Regions from separate parts of the Pectobacterium quasiaquaticum genome, predicted to be linked through region 1. Evidence: predicted binding sites of a transcription regulator. Region 1 holds the regulator's gene; each other region holds the start of a gene.

Region 1 (4,253 bases):
TGATGAAATACGTGCTACATAAAGGCTTCGTTGGGATTGACGGTATCAGCCTGACGGTAGGAGAAGTAACCCGTGGACGCTTCTGCGTGCATTTAATTCCAGAAACGCTGAATCGCACCACGCTGGGGCAGAAGCGTCTGGGAAATCGCATTAATATCGAAATCGACCCGCAGACACAGGCCGTAGTCGATACGGTCGAGCGCGTGTTGGCGAGTAAGCAGGCGAGTGACCTGGGCAAAGAAGAGTAATTTTCGCGTTGCCTGTGCTTGTAAACCGGACGAATAGCCTCGTCCGGTTTCTCTTTTCAGTCAGCACACGACTTTCTGTCAACACACAATGCTGTCAGCGCGCAACGCGCAATCCACCGTCGACCCCATCCGTGCTGAACAAGACCTGCCAGAGCTGAAGTTCCCTTGCTCTGAAAGCCCCTGCACAAAAGTTAAGATAGTAGCTGAACATCCGGCGGAAGCGGGCCGTGTAGCGTGTGGAAAGCCGTGGCCAGTTCTGCTGAAAGCGAGCGTGCCAGGCCATTAAGGTACGATCGTAATCAGCACCGAAATTATGCCAGTCTTCCATCACCAAATAAGGCTCGCTTGCCTGCGCAATATGCTGTACGGAGGGAATACAGCCGTTGGGGAAGATGTATTTATGAATCCAGGGATCGATGTGCGGATTGGTCTTATTGGCCCCGATGGTATGTAGCAGAAACAGCCCATCGGGTTTTAGATTACGCCGCACGACGCGGAAATAATTGTCATAGTTGCGTGGCCCGACGTGTTCAAACATGCCAACTGACACCACGCGATCGAATTGCCGATCGAGATCGCGGTAATCCTGTAATTCAATGGTGACGTTCAGATCCTGACAACGTCGCTGTGCCAGCACCTGTTGTTCTCTGGAAATGGTGATGCCGTACACTGAAACACCGTAGTGACGTGCCGCGAATTCGGCCAACCCGCCCCAGCCACAGCCGATATCCAGCAGCGTCATCCCTGATGTTAACTGGAGCTTTTCGCAGATCATGGCGAGTTTATCTTCCTGCGCCTGTTCCAGCGTCTGTGCCTGTTTCCAATAGGCGCAGGAGTATTGCATATAGGGATCCAGCATCAGGGTAAAGAGGTCGTTACCTAAATCGTAATGCGCTTTACCGACAACCTGAGCGCGTCGACGGGATTGTAAATTCGTGACGCGGGAGAGGGCGACGCGCGTCAGGTCGTGCAGACGGCGGGGCAGCCTGGCATCCAGCCCCGCGCGCATGACGCGATGGGAAAACATATCCAGCCGTTCACACTCCCACCATTCATCCATGTAGCTTTCTCCCAGCCCCAGCGATCCCTCACGCAGGATACGTTTAAAGAAATTGGGGTTGGTCACGCGGATGTCAAAAGGGCGAGTGCCGTTGATGGCGATATCCGCGCTGGCCAGCATGTCTTGCACGATGTGGAACCAGGGCGCGGTATTAGGATCCCATTCTTCTGTATAAGGTAAACCCATCATGTCTCCTTAACTTTTCACATGTAAAAGTATCGTAAAACATACCTGGACAACACTTATCGCAGCCGAGGTATCGGCTGTCACCAGAGAAAATGAAACACGGTATTATACCCGTCATACTTCAAGCCGCATGTACGTTGGCTACGTTCACTCACCCGAATCACTTACTTGAGTAAGCTCATCGGGATTCCCTCGCTTGCCGCCTTCATGCAACTCGAATTATTTAGGGTATAGAATTATAACGGCTTCAGCCAGCATACAAGAGAATTGGCTGAAGCAGAGAGAGGATGCAGGCAGGAATAAGAAAAACGGCTGTACAGAATAGCGGCGACTAGCGGCGATAGTCGAGGTAGGGGCCGTCTGCCACCGAGCGGCGCTCAATCAACGTCGGGTGCACTTCAATGACGTGCGCATCTTCCCGTTTACTAGTGATTCGATCCAGTAGCATAGAGAACGCGGATTGACCCAGACGCTCCTTTGGCTGGTGGATGGTGGTCAGCGCAGGCGTAAAGAAACGCGCGTGGCGCACGTTGTCATAACCGATCACCGAAATATCCTGCGGCACGCGCAGACCCAGCTCGTCAGCCGCACAGATGGCCCCCATCGCCATAATATCGCCGCCGCAGAATACAGCCGTTGGACGCTGTTTCTGTGCGAGGATCTGATGCATGGCTTTATAGCCGGATTCTGGTTCAAAATCGCCTCGAACCACCCATTCGTCGCGTACGGTGATGTCGGCTTCCTTCAGCGCTTTCAAAAAGCCGAGGTAGCGTCCGCTGCCGGTGTTGCGTTCTTGAGTGCCGGGGATGGCGCCGATATCCCGATGGCCGCGTTCAATCAGGTAGCGGCCTGCCATATAACCGCCTTCAAAGGCGTTATCGATAATCGTATCGGTAAAATCGCTGTGCATCTGTCCCCAGTCCATCACGACCATCGGAATGCTGCGATAATCTTCCAACATCGACAACAGCTCTGGTGGATATTCGGCGCACATTACCAGCAGGCCGTCGACGCGTTTTTGCGCCAGCATGGAAAGATAAGCGCGCTGCTTGCCGATGTCGTTATGCGAATTACACAGCACCAGCGTGTAGCCTTTGGCGTAGCAGCTATTTTCAACGGCTTCAATGATCTCGGCGAAATAGGGTGCTTCACTGGAAGTGGCCAGCAAGCCGATAGATTTAGTGTGATTAACTTTGAGGCTGCGGGCGACGGCGCTGGGTGAATAGTGCAATTCTTTGATTGCTGCCCTGACGGCTGCCTTAGTCTCTTCGGCGACGAAACGTGTTTTATTGATCACGTGCGATACGGTTGTGGTGGAAACGCCAGCACGTTTTGCCACATCTTTAATCGTTGCCATCTAAAAATGACTCCTGAACTTACCTGTTATAGACGTAAGTATATTGTTAATCGTTTGCCTACGTTTAATGTTCTTCTTCTAAGCTAAAAAACAGGATTTCAGAAGGAGAATGCCGAATGTTATACCGAAGGGATCTGGGTTGACGTTTTTCGACTGATACGTAGCGCTTTCATAAACAGCGGATTGTGTCCGATTTATCATGAAAGTGAAAGGGCTAATTTATACTATTAGTGATGCATTCGTCCGAGATTTTTCGCTACAATTATGAAAGAATCGTAATAACCCTATTATTTGTGGCTTTTACTACCTAAACGGGTTTGGCTGTGAACGGTGGTGTCTTTTCAGATGAAGCTTTCAGATAAAATTCGTTCGTTAATAAGGAGTAATTCATGGATACAGATCTGAAGATGTCTTTGCTGACAACTGTTGGTTCGTTGGCTGTGATCATCGCGTTTAGTTTTATTGCGGTGCTGAACTAACCGAACGGTGCCTCTGGGCGGGTTAGGTATTCAGACACGTTGATGATGCATAAAACGTGTCTGAATCGTTTTATACCCGTCATACTTCAAGTTGCATGTGCGTTGGCTTCGTTCACTCACCCGAATCACTTACTTGAGTAAGTTCATCGGGATTCCTTCGCTTGCCGCCTTCCTGAAACTCGAATTATTTAGGGTATACCAGATATAATCTGTCTCTTAACGAATCGTCTGCGGTGTGACCACGCGACGTGCACCAACGTAGTGCTCCTGCCAATAATCTTCACTCAGCTTGCTGATACGAATGTCTGAGCCTGTCCGTGGCGACTGAATAAATTTTCCTTCCCCCAGATAAACCCCGACGTGATCGGCTGCCCCACGATTATTGATGCGGAAGAAGACCAGATCGCCACTTTCCAGCTCACTCTTTTTAATCGGAGCAGCATCACGCAGGTGATACATTTCGTTTGCAGTGCGTGGAATTTGGATCTTAACGACATCTTTGTAGGCGTAATAAACCAGTCCGCTACAGTCGAATCCGGTAAAGGGAGAGGAACCGCCCCAGTGGTAAGGCTTACCTATCTGACTCATCAATTTATTCATTGCGGTCGTTTTGGCATGCTGATAGCGTTTTTTATGTGCGGCGCTTAGCGCCATACCTTTTTCTGTCGGCGCTGGATTTTTATCCGCTTTCCCCTTGAGTGCGGTCTTCTTCAGTCCGGTTTTGACTCTGGCTTGTGCGGTGGTTTGTTTCTCTTCTTCAGGCTTCAGCTTTTTAAGATTCTTTTTCACGAGCGCGGGCGTGCTGCTTTGCGTCCGTGACGGTTTTTTTTCTGTCACTTTGCTCGCGGTGCGGGATTTGGGTTTATTGCTGACGGCGGTAGGTTCTGGTTTTTTGCTTTTGATCGGCGTCGGTGACTTAGCAT
Region 2 (4,253 bases), 1.3 Mb from region 1:
ACGCAGTACCGCCATCGAGGCGTTACGCATGATTTGATATTCTTTATCGGTCAGCGTTTGCGCCGGTGCGACGGTGATGGAGTCTCCGGTGTGGATCCCCATCGCATCGAAGTTTTCGATGGAGCAGACGATGATGCAGTTGTCGTTCTTATCACGCACCACTTCCATCTCATACTCTTTCCAACCGATCAGCGATTCATCGATCAGCAGCTCTTTGGTTGGAGACAGATCCAGACCACGTTCGCAAATCTCTTCGAACTCTTCACGATTGTACGCGATACCGCCACCGGTGCCGCCCATCGTAAAGGAAGGACGGATGATGCACGGGAAGCCGACGTCAGCCGCAACCGCCAGCGCTTCTTCCATATTGTGTGCAATACCGGAACGCGCGGTATCCAGACCGATCTTCTTCATTGCTACGTCGAAGCGGCGGCGATCTTCTGCTTTATCAATCGCATCCGCCGTTGCACCAATCATGGTAACGCCGAATTCGGCCAGCACGCCCTGACGTTCCAGCTCCAGCGCACAGTTCAGCGCAGTCTGGCCGCCCATCGTTGGCAGCACCGCATCTGGACGCTCTTTTTCAATGATTTTGCGCACCACTTCCCAGTGAATCGGCTCGATGTAGGTCGCATCGGCCATTTCCGGGTCGGTCATGATGGTTGCTGGGTTGGAGTTCACCAGAATAACGCGGTAACCCTCTTCACGCAGCGCTTTACACGCCTGTGCACCCGAGTAGTCAAACTCACACGCCTGGCCGATAACAATCGGGCCTGCGCCCAGAATCAGGATGCTTTTAATATCTGTACGTTTTGGCATTTTCTCGCTCCTGATTATTTAGCTGAAGAACGGTAAGTCTGAATCAAGTCAATAAAGTGGTCGAACAGCGGCGCGGCATCGTGCGGGCCTGGGCTCGCTTCTGGGTGACCCTGGAAGCTGAACGCGGGCTTATCCGTGCGGTGAATCCCTTGAACCGTATGGTCGAACAGGGATTTATGCGTGACGCGCAGCGTGGCAGGCAGATTATTTTCATCAACCGCAAAGCCGTGGTTCTGCGCGGTAATCATCACACAGTTGTTATCCAGATCTTTGACCGGATGGTTGCCACCGTGGTGACCCAGCTTCATTTTGATGGTCTTGGCACCGCTCGCCAGTGCCAGCAGTTGGTGACCCAGACAAATGCCGAATACCGGAATATCCGTTTCCAGGAAGGTTTTGATCGCGCGAATCGCGTAGTCGCACGGTTCCGGGTCACCCGGGCCGTTAGAGAGGAAAATGCCGTCTGGATTCAGCTTCAGTACGTCCTCAGCAGGTGTCTGCGCCGGAACCACCGTCAGGCGGCAGCCGCGATCCACCAGCATACGCAGAATGTTGCGTTTCACACCATAGTCATAAGCCACAACGTGGTAAGGCAGTTCGCTTTCGTTTTTCGCCGCTGGCAATTCGCCTTCCAGCGTCCAGCTTCCCTGTAACCAGTTGTAGCTTTCTGGCGTCGTCACTTCTTTTGCCAGATCCATGCCCTTCAGCCCTGGGAACGCTTTCGCTTTCTCCAGCGCGACAGCAGCATCCGGCGCATCGCCCGCGATGATGCAGCCATTCTGTGCGCCTTTTTCACGCAGCAGACGGGTCAGTTTACGGGTATCGATATCAGCAATGGCGACGATGTTGTTGCGTTTGAGGTATTCAGACAGGCTTTCTTCACTACGGTAGTTGCTGGCAATCAGAGGTAAATCACGAATAACCAGACCTTGAGCCTGTACAGAGGGGGATTCTTCATCGTTGGCATTGGTGCCGACATTACCGATATGGGGATAAGTGAGAGTGACAATCTGGCGGGAATAGGAAGGATCAGTAAGGATTTCTTGATAACCGGTCATCGACGTATTGAAGACCACTTCCCCCACTGCCGACCCTTCTGCCCCAATGGCCCGACCGTGGAATTGGGTTCCGTCTTCCAGAACCAATAGCGCTGACTTAATCAAAACACCCTCCAAGGAATAAACAATCACGTTATTTGCATATTAATTCAGATTTGAGTCACTAAATCAATGCAAAAACTACCCGTAAGGCCAATTTTTGGCAAATTGGGCGCATTTTAATGATGGTCTTCCCGATTGTCTACCCAAACCGCTTTTTTTCTCTTATTTTTATGCTTTACGAAATAAATAGTGGCCCACTGACGTAAAAAACCCTATCAACTGAGAGAAGTAAACGGTTGCGAGACAACATTGCTAAAATAAGAGTAACAAATCACCAGCCAAGGACATTTTGAGAGTAAGGAGGGAAAATCATCACTAAAAAATAGAATAAAACACAAACAAAAATCAATGGTGATAGAAAAAATAATCCAAAAAGATAAAAGTAAAGGTGATCATAAAAATAACCACCTTTATCAGTTAGATATAATATCTATATAAAAATTAAATACTATAAATCATTCAGAGAAAGCACATCTCTCATATCAAAAATGCCACTTTCTTTCGAACTAATCCAGATAGCGGCTCTTACTGCACCATTGGCAAACGTCATACGGCTGGATGCCTTGTGGGTAATCTCAACGCGCTCGCCAATGTCAGCAAACATCGCCGTATGTTCACCGACAATATCGCCCGCTCGCACGGTCGCAAAACCAATGCTTTTCGGATCGCGTTCACCCGTATAGCCTTCACGCGCATACACGGCACAGGACTTCAGATCGCGTCCCAACGCATCGGCGATCGCTTCGCCCATCGCCAGCGCGGTACCCGATGGCGCATCCACTTTGTGACGGTGGTGTGCTTCAATGATTTCGATATCAGTATAGTCGCCCATGACCTTGGCCGCCTTTTCCAGCAGCTTCAGCATGACATTGACGCCAACGCTGAAGTTCGCCGCAAACACAATCCCGATATCCTGCGCAGCCTGCTTAATCGCCGCTTTCCCTGCGTCATCAAAGCCAGTTGTGCCAATAATCATGCCTTTACGGTGCTGACGACAAAACGCCAGATGCGCTAAGGTGCCTTCCGGGCGAGTGAAGTCGATCAAAATATCGAAATCATTCTGCACGGCATCCAGACTTTCATTCACGGTAATACCGCTTTTACCCAGCCCAGCAAGTTCGCCGGCATCGCTTCCTATCAGAGACGAACCAGAACGCTCCAGCGCCGCGCCCAATACCACGCCGTCCATTTGCTCGATAGCCTGAATCAGTTGGCGTCCCATACGGCCGCCCGCGCCTACAACCGCAATACGGATGGATGAATCCTTCATAATGTCTCTCTCTTTTTGATCCTGACGACATAAAAATAACATCAGGTTAACGGGCGCTGCGCACTATCGCCAGCGGATTTACCGCCAGATTAGAAAATACTGTTTGAAGCCGCAGAAAATCAGCAAAACTGTCTAACCACAGACAGCAAAATGGCGCATCAGAGCGATGAAAAGCCGCAAGGTATTTGAAGATAAGCAAAAGTGGTCAAAATTAAACCACATGGCATAACGCATAAAAATTCATTTTTATGCATTAACATTTTCATGGGTGAATAACAGGGGAACATAGATAGGAATAACAGCGATAGGGCCGAAGAAGCCCTACCGCAGAAACAGCATTAATCTATCTGTTTGACGTCAACACGCAGTTCTTTCGGCACTTCAAAGACGATGTTTTCTTCACGTCCCTGCATTTCAACCGCCACCTTGCCGCCTAATGCTTTCAGGCGCTGAATCACCTGTTGTACCAGAATATCCGGTGCCGATGCGCCTGCGGTTACCCCAACATGCGAAGCGCCCGCTAGCCATAACTCCTGGATATCTTCTGCTGAATCAATCAGATAAGCTGCTTTCCCCGCGCGCTGTGCTAATTCAGCAAGGCGATTGGAGTTTGAGGAGTTTTTAGAGCCGACGACAAAAACGACATCCGCCTTATCCGACAAGTGGCGAACGGCTTCCTGACGATTGGTCGTGGCATAGCAGATGTCATCTTTACGCGGGCCGACGATCTGCGGGAAACGCTCACGCAATGCATCAATCACCGCATAGGTATCATCAACAGAAAGCGTGGTCTGCGTCATAAAACACAGATTGCTTTCGTCTTTTACCTGTAGCTGCCAGACATCCTCAGGGGATTCCACCAGATACATGCCGCCGTCCGCATTGCTGTACTGCCCCATCGTCCCTTCGACTTCAGGGTGCCCGGCATGCCCGATAAGAATCGCTTCTACGCCTTTCTTACTGGCTCTGGCCACTTCCATATGCACCTTGGTCACCAGCGGACA
Region 3 (4,253 bases), 2.2 Mb from region 1:
AGAAATCATCAGACCGGCATACAGGAAACCGACGTAGGTATTTCCCTCTGCGGCCATGCCGTTGACGGTCGGCCAAATCACCTGATCCATCACGCGCTGGTGGATTTCATCGGTCACGACCGGAGCTGGCGAATAAGCGCCCATACCACCGGTATTCGGGCCCGTATCTTTATCCCCAACACGCTTATGGTCCTGACTGGTTGCCATCGGCAAGACATTCTTGCCATCTACCATCACGATGAAGCTGGCTTCTTCGCCATCAAGGAACTCTTCCACCACGATACGGTGTCCGGCATCGCCGAATGCATTCCCCGCTAGCATATCCTGAATGGCGTTCTCTGCTTCCTGCAACGTCATGGCGACAATCACGCCTTTACCCGCGGCTAGTCCGTCGGCCTTGATGACGATAGGTGCGCCTTTGCTGCGTACATAGGCCAGCGCGGGTTCAACTTCGGTGAAGTTCTGGTATTCCGCTGATGGGATATTGTGGCGTGCCAGAAAATCTTTAGTAAAGGCTTTAGAGCCTTCTAACTGTGCAGCGCCCTGCGTTGGGCCAAAGATTTTTAGCCCCGCGCTCTGAAATGCATCCACAACACCGATAACTAGCGGTGTTTCCGGGCCAACGATGGTCAAATCGATGTGGTTTTCCTGCGCAAAAGCGACTAACGCTGGAATATCAGTGGCGGCGATATCGACGTTGGTCAGCGCTGGTTCAAGCGCGGTACCCGCATTTCCTGGAGCAACATAAACACGTTTCGCCAGCGGTGACTGCGAGGCTTTCCAGGCTAGCGCGTGCTCGCGTCCGCCATTACCAATTACTAAAATGTTCATTTCGGTCAGCTCCAGAATTAATGGCGGAAATGGCGCATGTCGGTAAAGATCATCGCAATGCCGTGTTCGTTGGCGGCAGCAATGACTTCATCATCACGAATCGACCCGCCCGGTTGGATCACGCAGGTAATGCCAACAGCAGCCGCGGCATCAATACCATCACGGAATGGGAAGAACGCATCAGATGCCATGGCGGAACCTTTTACTTCCAGCCCTTCGTCGCTCGCTTTGATGCCGGCGATTTTCGCTGAGTAAACGCGACTCATCTGGCCAGCACCTATCCCGATGGTCATGTTGTCGCGTGCGTACACAATCGCATTGGATTTAACGAACTTAGCCACTTTCCAGCAGAAAAGGGCATCACGTAATTCCTGTTCGCTCGGCTGGCGCTCGCTGACGACACGCAATTGAGATGAATCGACCATGCCCAGATCGCGGTCCTGTACCAGTAAACCACCGTTGACGCGTTTGAAGTCCAGACCAGGAACGCGTTGCTGCCAGCTACCGCTGGTCAGGACGCGTACGTTTTGTTTGGCTGCGGTCACCTTCAATGCGGCCTCGCTGGCAGATGGCGCAATAATGACTTCGACAAACTGGCGGCTAATGATGGCCTTCGCCGTCTCTTCATCCAGCTCGCGGTTGAAAGCGATAATGCCGCCGAATGCCGATGTTGGGTCGGTTTTATAGGCACGCTCGTAAGCATCAAGAATTGAGTCGCCAATTGCTACGCCGCACGGATTCGCATGCTTAACGATAACGCAGGCCGGTTCGGCGAATTCTTTCACACATTCCAGCGCCGCATCGGTATCGGCAATGTTGTTATAAGACAGCGCTTTGCCTTGTAACTGTGTCGAGGTGGCGACAGAGGCCTCGTGAATATTCTCTTCTATATAGAAGGCAGCTTGCTGATGGCTGTTCTCGCCATAGCGCATGTCCTGCTTTTTGATGTAGTTCAGGTTTAACGTGCGCGGGAAGTTGCCTGATGGTTTATCGGTTTCACCGTGGTAAGGCGGAACCAGTGCACCAAAGTAGTTGGCAATCATACTGTCGTAAGCGGCAGTGTGTTCGAAGGCTTTAATGGCTAAATCGAAACGGGTTTCGTAGGTCAGTGAACCCTCGTTGGCGTCGATTTCATTAATGATGGTGCTGTAGTCGCTGCTCTTGACCACGATAGCCACATCTTTATGGTTCTTGGCGGCGGAGCGGACCATCGTCGGGCCACCGATATCGATGTTCTCAACCGCATCTTCTAACGTGCAGTTCTCACGAGCGACGGTCTGAGCAAACGGATACAAATTCACAACGACGATATCAATCGGCTTGATGTCGTGCTGTGTCATGATCGCATCATCTTGATCGCGCCGTCCCAGAATGCCGCCGTGTACTTTTGGGTGCAGTGTCTTCACTCGCCCATCCATCATTTCTGGGAAACCGGTGTAGTCAGAGACTTCAGTCACCGCTAACCCAGCATCGGCCAGCAAACGGGCTGTTCCACCCGTTGAAAGGAGCTCGACGCCACGGTGGGACAGAGCTTGAGCAAATTCGACAATACCTGCTTTGTCAGAAACGCTGAGCAGAGCGCGGCGAATTGGACGGCGTTGTTGCATGATGATGTTATCCCCTGGATTTGGGTAGTCAGTAAAGAACGGTATGTGAATATCGTCTTTGTCAGAGCCATAATTGCGGAATAAAGAGAAATATTCAGTTAGCGTTCGCAAAAACACGACGATTTTGAACGGGGTGAATTGTAGCGAAAACGTTTGCGTGATGCTCGTCAATTTTTGAGTAGAATGCTTTCTGTGGATAAGTTTGTGCAAAAATAGGTATAAAGTGGGGTTTTGCTGTGGAATGCAGCAAACAGTCATTTTTCTTTAAAACACCTATTGCGGCCTGACGAGAAGTCCCTATAATGCGCCTCCACTGACACGGCAACAGCGACTTACGAAGTTGGTGTGACAGAAAAAAATTCAACGAAGGCGGTCAGTAATGACTTGACTTCACAGCGGAAAAGCATAATATATGCGGCCCGCGCCACGGAAGATGTGGCACTGCTCTTTAACAATTTAATCAGACAATCTGTGTGGGCACTCACAAGACCGTATCTTAACGATATAAAAAAGTCTTGAAGAGTGAACAACAGTAAATTCATTACGAATAAACAGTTACTAATTCTTTGAGCATCGCTGACGAGTTCAGCAAATCAAACAAATCTTAAATTGAAGAGTTTGATCATGGCTCAGATTGAACGCTGGCGGCAGGCCTAACACATGCAAGTCGAGCGGTAGCACAGGAGAGCTTGCTCTCTGGGTGACGAGCGGCGGACGGGTGAGTAATGTCTGGGAAACTGCCTGATGGAGGGGGATAACTACTGGAAACGGTAGCTAATACCGCATAACGTCTTCGGACCAAAGAGGGGGACCTTAGGGCCTCTCGCCATCGGATGTGCCCAGATGGGATTAGCTAGTAGGTGAGGTAATGGCTCACCTAGGCGACGATCCCTAGCTGGTCTGAGAGGATGACCAGCCACACTGGAACTGAGACACGGTCCAGACTCCTACGGGAGGCAGCAGTGGGGAATATTGCACAATGGGCGCAAGCCTGATGCAGCCATGCCGCGTGTGTGAAGAAGGCCTTCGGGTTGTAAAGCACTTTCAGCGGGGAGGAAGGCGATGAGGTTAATAACCTTATCGATTGACGTTACCCGCAGAAGAAGCACCGGCTAACTCCGTGCCAGCAGCCGCGGTAATACGGAGGGTGCAAGCGTTAATCGGAATGACTGGGCGTAAAGCGCACGCAGGCGGTCTGTTAAGTTGGATGTGAAATCCCCGGGCTTAACCTGGGAACTGCATTCAAAACTGACAGGCTAGAGTCTTGTAGAGGGGGGTAGAATTCCAGGTGTAGCGGTGAAATGCGTAGAGATCTGGAGGAATACCGGTGGCGAAGGCGGCCCCCTGGACAAAGACTGACGCTCAGGTGCGAAAGCGTGGGGAGCAAACAGGATTAGATACCCTGGTAGTCCACGCTGTAAACGATGTCGATTTGGAGGTTGTGCCCTTGAGGCGTGGCTTCCGGAGCTAACGCGTTAAATCGACCGCCTGGGGAGTACGGCCGCAAGGTTAAAACTCAAATGAATTGACGGGGGCCCGCACAAGCGGTGGAGCATGTGGTTTAATTCGATGCAACGCGAAGAACCTTACCTACTCTTGACATCCAGAGAACTTAGCAGAGATGCTTTGGTGCCTTCGGGAACTCTGAGACAGGTGCTGCATGGCTGTCGTCAGCTCGTGTTGTGAAATGTTGGGTTAAGTCCCGCAACGAGCGCAACCCTTATCCTTTGTTGCCAGCGATTCGGTCGGGAACTCAAAGGAGACTGCCGGTGATAAACCGGAGGAAGGTGGGGATGACGTCAAGTCATCATGGCC
Region 4 (4,253 bases), 700 kb from region 1:
AACGGATCGAGTTTATCACAGAAACCGGCCCCTGTTGAGGACGCGATACGCACGGCCTCAACAGGGGAGGAATGACGCGGTTATGAACGCGCGTCGTTCTCTTCCGGCGCATCGAGGATCTCTTCCTCTTTGCGGAACAGGCTGATGACCTTAAACACCAGACTCATGCCGATACCAACAACCGTCGCCAGCGCCATGCCCTTCAATTCGGTCGAGCCCAGATGCACTTTCGCACCGCTGACGCCGATGATCAGAATCACGGAGGTCAGGATCAGGTTCTGCGCTTTGTTGTAATCCACTTTGGATTCAATCAGCACGCGAATACCGGATGCACCAATTACGCCGTACAGCAGCAGCGACACGCCGCCCATAACAGGGACCGGTACAGCCTGAATCGCCGCTGCCAGTTTGCCCACGCAGGAAAGCAGAATCGCCAGGATCGCCGCACCGCCGATCACCCAGGTGCTGTACACTTTGGTAATCGCCAGCACGCCGATGTTTTCACCGTAGGTTGTGTTCGGTGTGGAACCGAAGAAGCCAGACAGCACAGTAGAAATGCCGTTGGCGAACATAGAGCGGTGCAGCCCCGGTTCACGCATTAGATCTTTCTTCACGATATTCGCCGTCACCACCAGGTGACCAACGTGTTCCGCGATCACCACCAGCGCCGCAGGCAGAATCGCCAGAATGGCAAACCACTCAAAACGTGGCGTATAGAATGTCGGCATCGCGAACCAGTGCGCTTCACGAATCGGAGTCAAATCCACCACGCCTAGCGCGAACGACAGCGCATAGCCAGCCAGTACCCCGATCAGAATCGGGATGATCGCCAGAAAGCCGCGAAACAGCACCGAGCCCAGAATGGTGATTGCCAGCGTCGCCAGTGAAATCGTCACCGCGGTAGAATCGACAGAAGTGCCATCGGCAGGCAGCAACCCAGCCATTCCCGCTGCGACACCCGCCAGTTCAAGACCGATAACGGCGACAATCGCCCCCATCGCCGCAGGCGGAAACAGCACATTCAGCCAGCCGGTGCCCGCTTTCTTAACAATCAGCGCCACCAGACAGAACAACACGCCACACATGATGAAGCCACCCAGTGCAACTTCATACCCCAGCGGCAACAGCAGCAAAACCGGGGAAATAAACGCGAAGCTCGACCCCAAATACGCCGGGATTTTGCCCTTACAAATGAATAAATAAAGCAGCGTACCTACACCGTTGAATAACAGTACGGTTGCCGGATTGATCTTGAACAGAATGGGTACCAGAACGGTAGCGCCAAACATCGCGAACAGATGCTGGAAACTCAACGGGATGGTTTGTAACAAGGGTGGTCGTTCACTTACCCCGATGGCGCGACGAGTCATCTTCAATATCCTCTGTAGTGTTGTTATCTAGTGTTGCTATTTATGTGTGCAGGTATACCCACACTTCTTATGACAGCCAAACTCATCCAACCCCACCGTAGTGAAGCAGGAACATGTTGACTGCTGATGTATAAAAGAACTGCGTGTGACGTAACACAGGCCGTGGCACACCATAGGCAATACCGATACCCTAAATAATTCGAGTTGCGTGAAGGCGGCAACCGCACGAATCTCCAAGAGCTTACACAAGTAAGTGACTGGAGTGAGTAAGGGCGGCCAACGCACAAGCAGCTTGAAGTATGACGGGTATCCTTGCGCCAAAAAAAAGCCGACTATAAGTCGGCTTACCTGTTATTTAGTACCAAATATTTTATCGCCCGCATCACCCAGACCCGGCATGATGTAGCCCTGCTCGTTGAGGCCTTTATCGATGGATGCCGTGTAAAGTTCGACATCTGGGTGGGCTTTTTCCAGTGCGGCAATCCCTTCTGGCGCCGCGACCAATACCAGTACCTTAATGCTGTGACAACCTGCTTTTTTCAGCAGATCGATCGTCGCAATCATTGAGCCACCGGTTGCCAGCATGGGGTCAACCACCAGCGCCATGCGCTCTTCGATATTGGAAACCAGCTTCTGGAAATAAGGAACAGGCTCCAGCGTCTCTTCATCACGGTATATGCCGACAACGCTGATACGCGCGCTAGGCACATTTTCCAGCACGCCGTCCATCATCCCCAACCCTGCACGCAGAATCGGTACGACGGTAATTTTCTTGCCTTTGATCTGATCGACTTCAACCGGACCGCACCAACCATCAATGGTGACTTTTTCGGTTGCCAGGTCAGCCGTCGCTTCGTAAGTCAGCAAACTTCCCACTTCGGAAGCCAGCTCACGAAAACGCTTCGTGCTAATATCGTTCTCACGCATCAAACCCAGTTTGTGTTTGACGAGTGGGTGTTTCACCTCGACGATCTTCATCATTATCTCCCCATCGGCTAAGTGGACGGACAAAAACGCCAAGCGCGTTTTTAAACACCGCTTGCGGCGGCCCGCAGGGCGGCGGGCATGAGAGCCCGTCGTAAAAAAAATCGCGGGATTATACCGCCTTTTTTACTTAGCGCCATATGATTAAGCCTGATCCAGATCAACCGAGGAAAGAAATTGTCGCCATTAACGAAAAATAGCCAGCCGATGACTCATCACTCGCAAACGATTGCCTACACTGTTAGAATTAGCGCGCATTATTTTTACCACAGTATGTTTTCTAAATACCGTGTTTTCTGAATACGACCCGTAACCTTCGTGGGGACTCAGCAGTGACCGACAAAACCTCTCTCAGCTATAAAGACGCAGGCGTGGATATCGATGCGGGTAATGCATTGGTAGACCGTATCAAAGGTGTAGTGAAACAGACCCGTCGCCCGGAAGTTATGGGTGGATTGGGTGGTTTCGGTGCCTTGTGCGCCTTACCGCAAAAATACCGCGAACCGATTCTGGTTTCCGGCACTGACGGAGTCGGCACCAAACTGCGCCTGGCGATGGACCTGAAACGCCACGATACCATTGGTATCGATCTGGTTGCGATGTGTGTGAACGATCTGGTCGTTCAGGGCGCTGAACCGCTGTTCTTCCTCGACTATTACGCTACAGGCAAGCTGGATGTTGACACCGCAGCCAGTGTGATTACCGGTATCGCGGAAGGCTGTAAGCAATCAGGCTGTGCGCTGGTCGGTGGTGAAACCGCCGAAATGCCGGGTATGTATCACGGCGAAGACTACGACGTTGCTGGCTTCTGCGTCGGTGTGGTAGAAAAATCAGAAATTATTGACGGCAGCAAAGTTCAGAACGGCGATGTTCTGGTTGCCCTCGCTTCCAGCGGCCCGCATTCAAACGGCTATTCGCTGGTGCGCAAAGTGCTCGAAGTCAGCAAAACCGATCCAGAGCAGTTCGAGCTGGAAGGTAAATCACTGGCCGATCACCTGCTGGCCCCGACCAAAATCTACGTGAAATCTATACTGTCCCTGATTGAGAAAGTCGATGTCCACGCCATTTCTCACCTGACCGGCGGCGGCTTCTGGGAAAATATCCCACGCGTACTGCCAGAAGGCATGCAGGCGACGATCGACGAATCCAGTTGGCAATGGCCTGCCGTTTTCAACTGGCTGCAACAGGCAGGTAATGTCAGCCGTCACGAAATGTATCGTACTTTCAACTGCGGTGTTGGTATGATCATCGCACTGCCAGCCGAACAGGCAGACGAGGCCGTTGCATTACTCAACAGCAGCGGCGAAAACGCATGGAAAATCGGCGTCATTACTCAAACCGATGCCGGAGACGCAGTGGTTATTAACTGATGAAAAACATCGTTGTGCTGATTTCAGGTCATGGAAGCAACTTACAGGCGTTGATTGACGCCTGTAAGAACGGACGCCTTAAAGGAAAGATCGTCGCCGTATTCAGTAATAATGCGGAGGCTTACGGGCTAGAACGCGCACAGGATGCGGATATTCCTACGTGCGTCCTGAATCCTGAAGACTTTGCCGACCGCGCCGCATTTGATGCCGCACTGGCAAATGAAATTGAGCAATATGAGCCGGCGCTGGTGGTTCTGGCAGGTTACATGCGGATTCTTAGCCCAGAATTTGTTGCCCAGTTTGCCGGCAAAATGCTGAACATTCATCCTTCTCTGCTGCCCAAATATCCCGGCCTGCATACACACCGCAAGGCGCTGGAAAATGGCGATCGGGAACATGGGACATCCGTCCATTTCGTCACCGATGAACTGGACGGCGGCCCACTGATTCTGCAAGCGAAAGTGCCTGTATTCAATGACGACACGGAAGAAAGCCTGAGCGAGCGCGTAAAGACGCACGAGCACACGAT

The links. The regulator PurR, encoded in region 1, represses purine synthesis genes. The targets are predictions, from matches to a motif close to CANGCAAACGTTTGCNTG.
Region 2: a site for PurR is predicted at 2,205-2,222, ahead of carA (glutamine-hydrolyzing carbamoyl-phosphate synthase small subunit). Genes of this name have one in related genera too.
Region 3: a site for PurR is predicted at 2,581-2,598, ahead of purH (bifunctional phosphoribosylaminoimidazolecarboxamide formyltransferase/IMP cyclohydrolase). Genes of this name have one in related genera too.
Region 4: a site for PurR is predicted at 2,573-2,590, ahead of purM (phosphoribosylformylglycinamidine cyclo-ligase). Genes of this name have one in related genera too.

The regions. Positions count from the first base shown of each region.
Region 1 covers NZ_CP065177.1:2,455,844-2,460,096, reverse strand. The annotation lists gene IG609_RS11290 (riboflavin synthase) at 1-248, shown strand, start outside; gene cfa (cyclopropane fatty acyl phospholipid synthase) at 343-1,494, opposite strand; gene purR (HTH-type transcriptional repressor PurR) at 1,826-2,851, opposite strand; gene cydH (cytochrome bd-I oxidase subunit CydH) at 3,241-3,330, shown strand; gene IG609_RS11270 (C40 family peptidase) at 3,547-4,253, opposite strand, start outside.
Region 2 covers NZ_CP065177.1:3,768,639-3,772,891, forward strand. The annotation lists gene carB (carbamoyl-phosphate synthase large subunit) at 1-819, opposite strand, end outside; gene carA (glutamine-hydrolyzing carbamoyl-phosphate synthase small subunit) at 834-1,982, opposite strand; gene dapB (4-hydroxy-tetrahydrodipicolinate reductase) at 2,428-3,249, opposite strand; gene ispH (4-hydroxy-3-methylbut-2-enyl diphosphate reductase) at 3,588-4,253, opposite strand, start outside.
Region 3 covers NZ_CP065177.1:250,344-254,596, forward strand. The annotation lists gene purD (phosphoribosylamine--glycine ligase) at 1-831, opposite strand, end outside; gene purH (bifunctional phosphoribosylaminoimidazolecarboxamide formyltransferase/IMP cyclohydrolase) at 849-2,438, opposite strand; rRNA gene IG609_RS01155 (16S ribosomal RNA) at 3,045-4,253, shown strand, end outside.
Region 4 covers NZ_CP065177.1:3,153,545-3,157,797, forward strand. The annotation lists gene uraA (uracil permease) at 81-1,370, opposite strand; gene upp (uracil phosphoribosyltransferase) at 1,722-2,348, opposite strand; gene purM (phosphoribosylformylglycinamidine cyclo-ligase) at 2,687-3,724, shown strand; gene purN (phosphoribosylglycinamide formyltransferase) at 3,724-4,253, shown strand, end outside.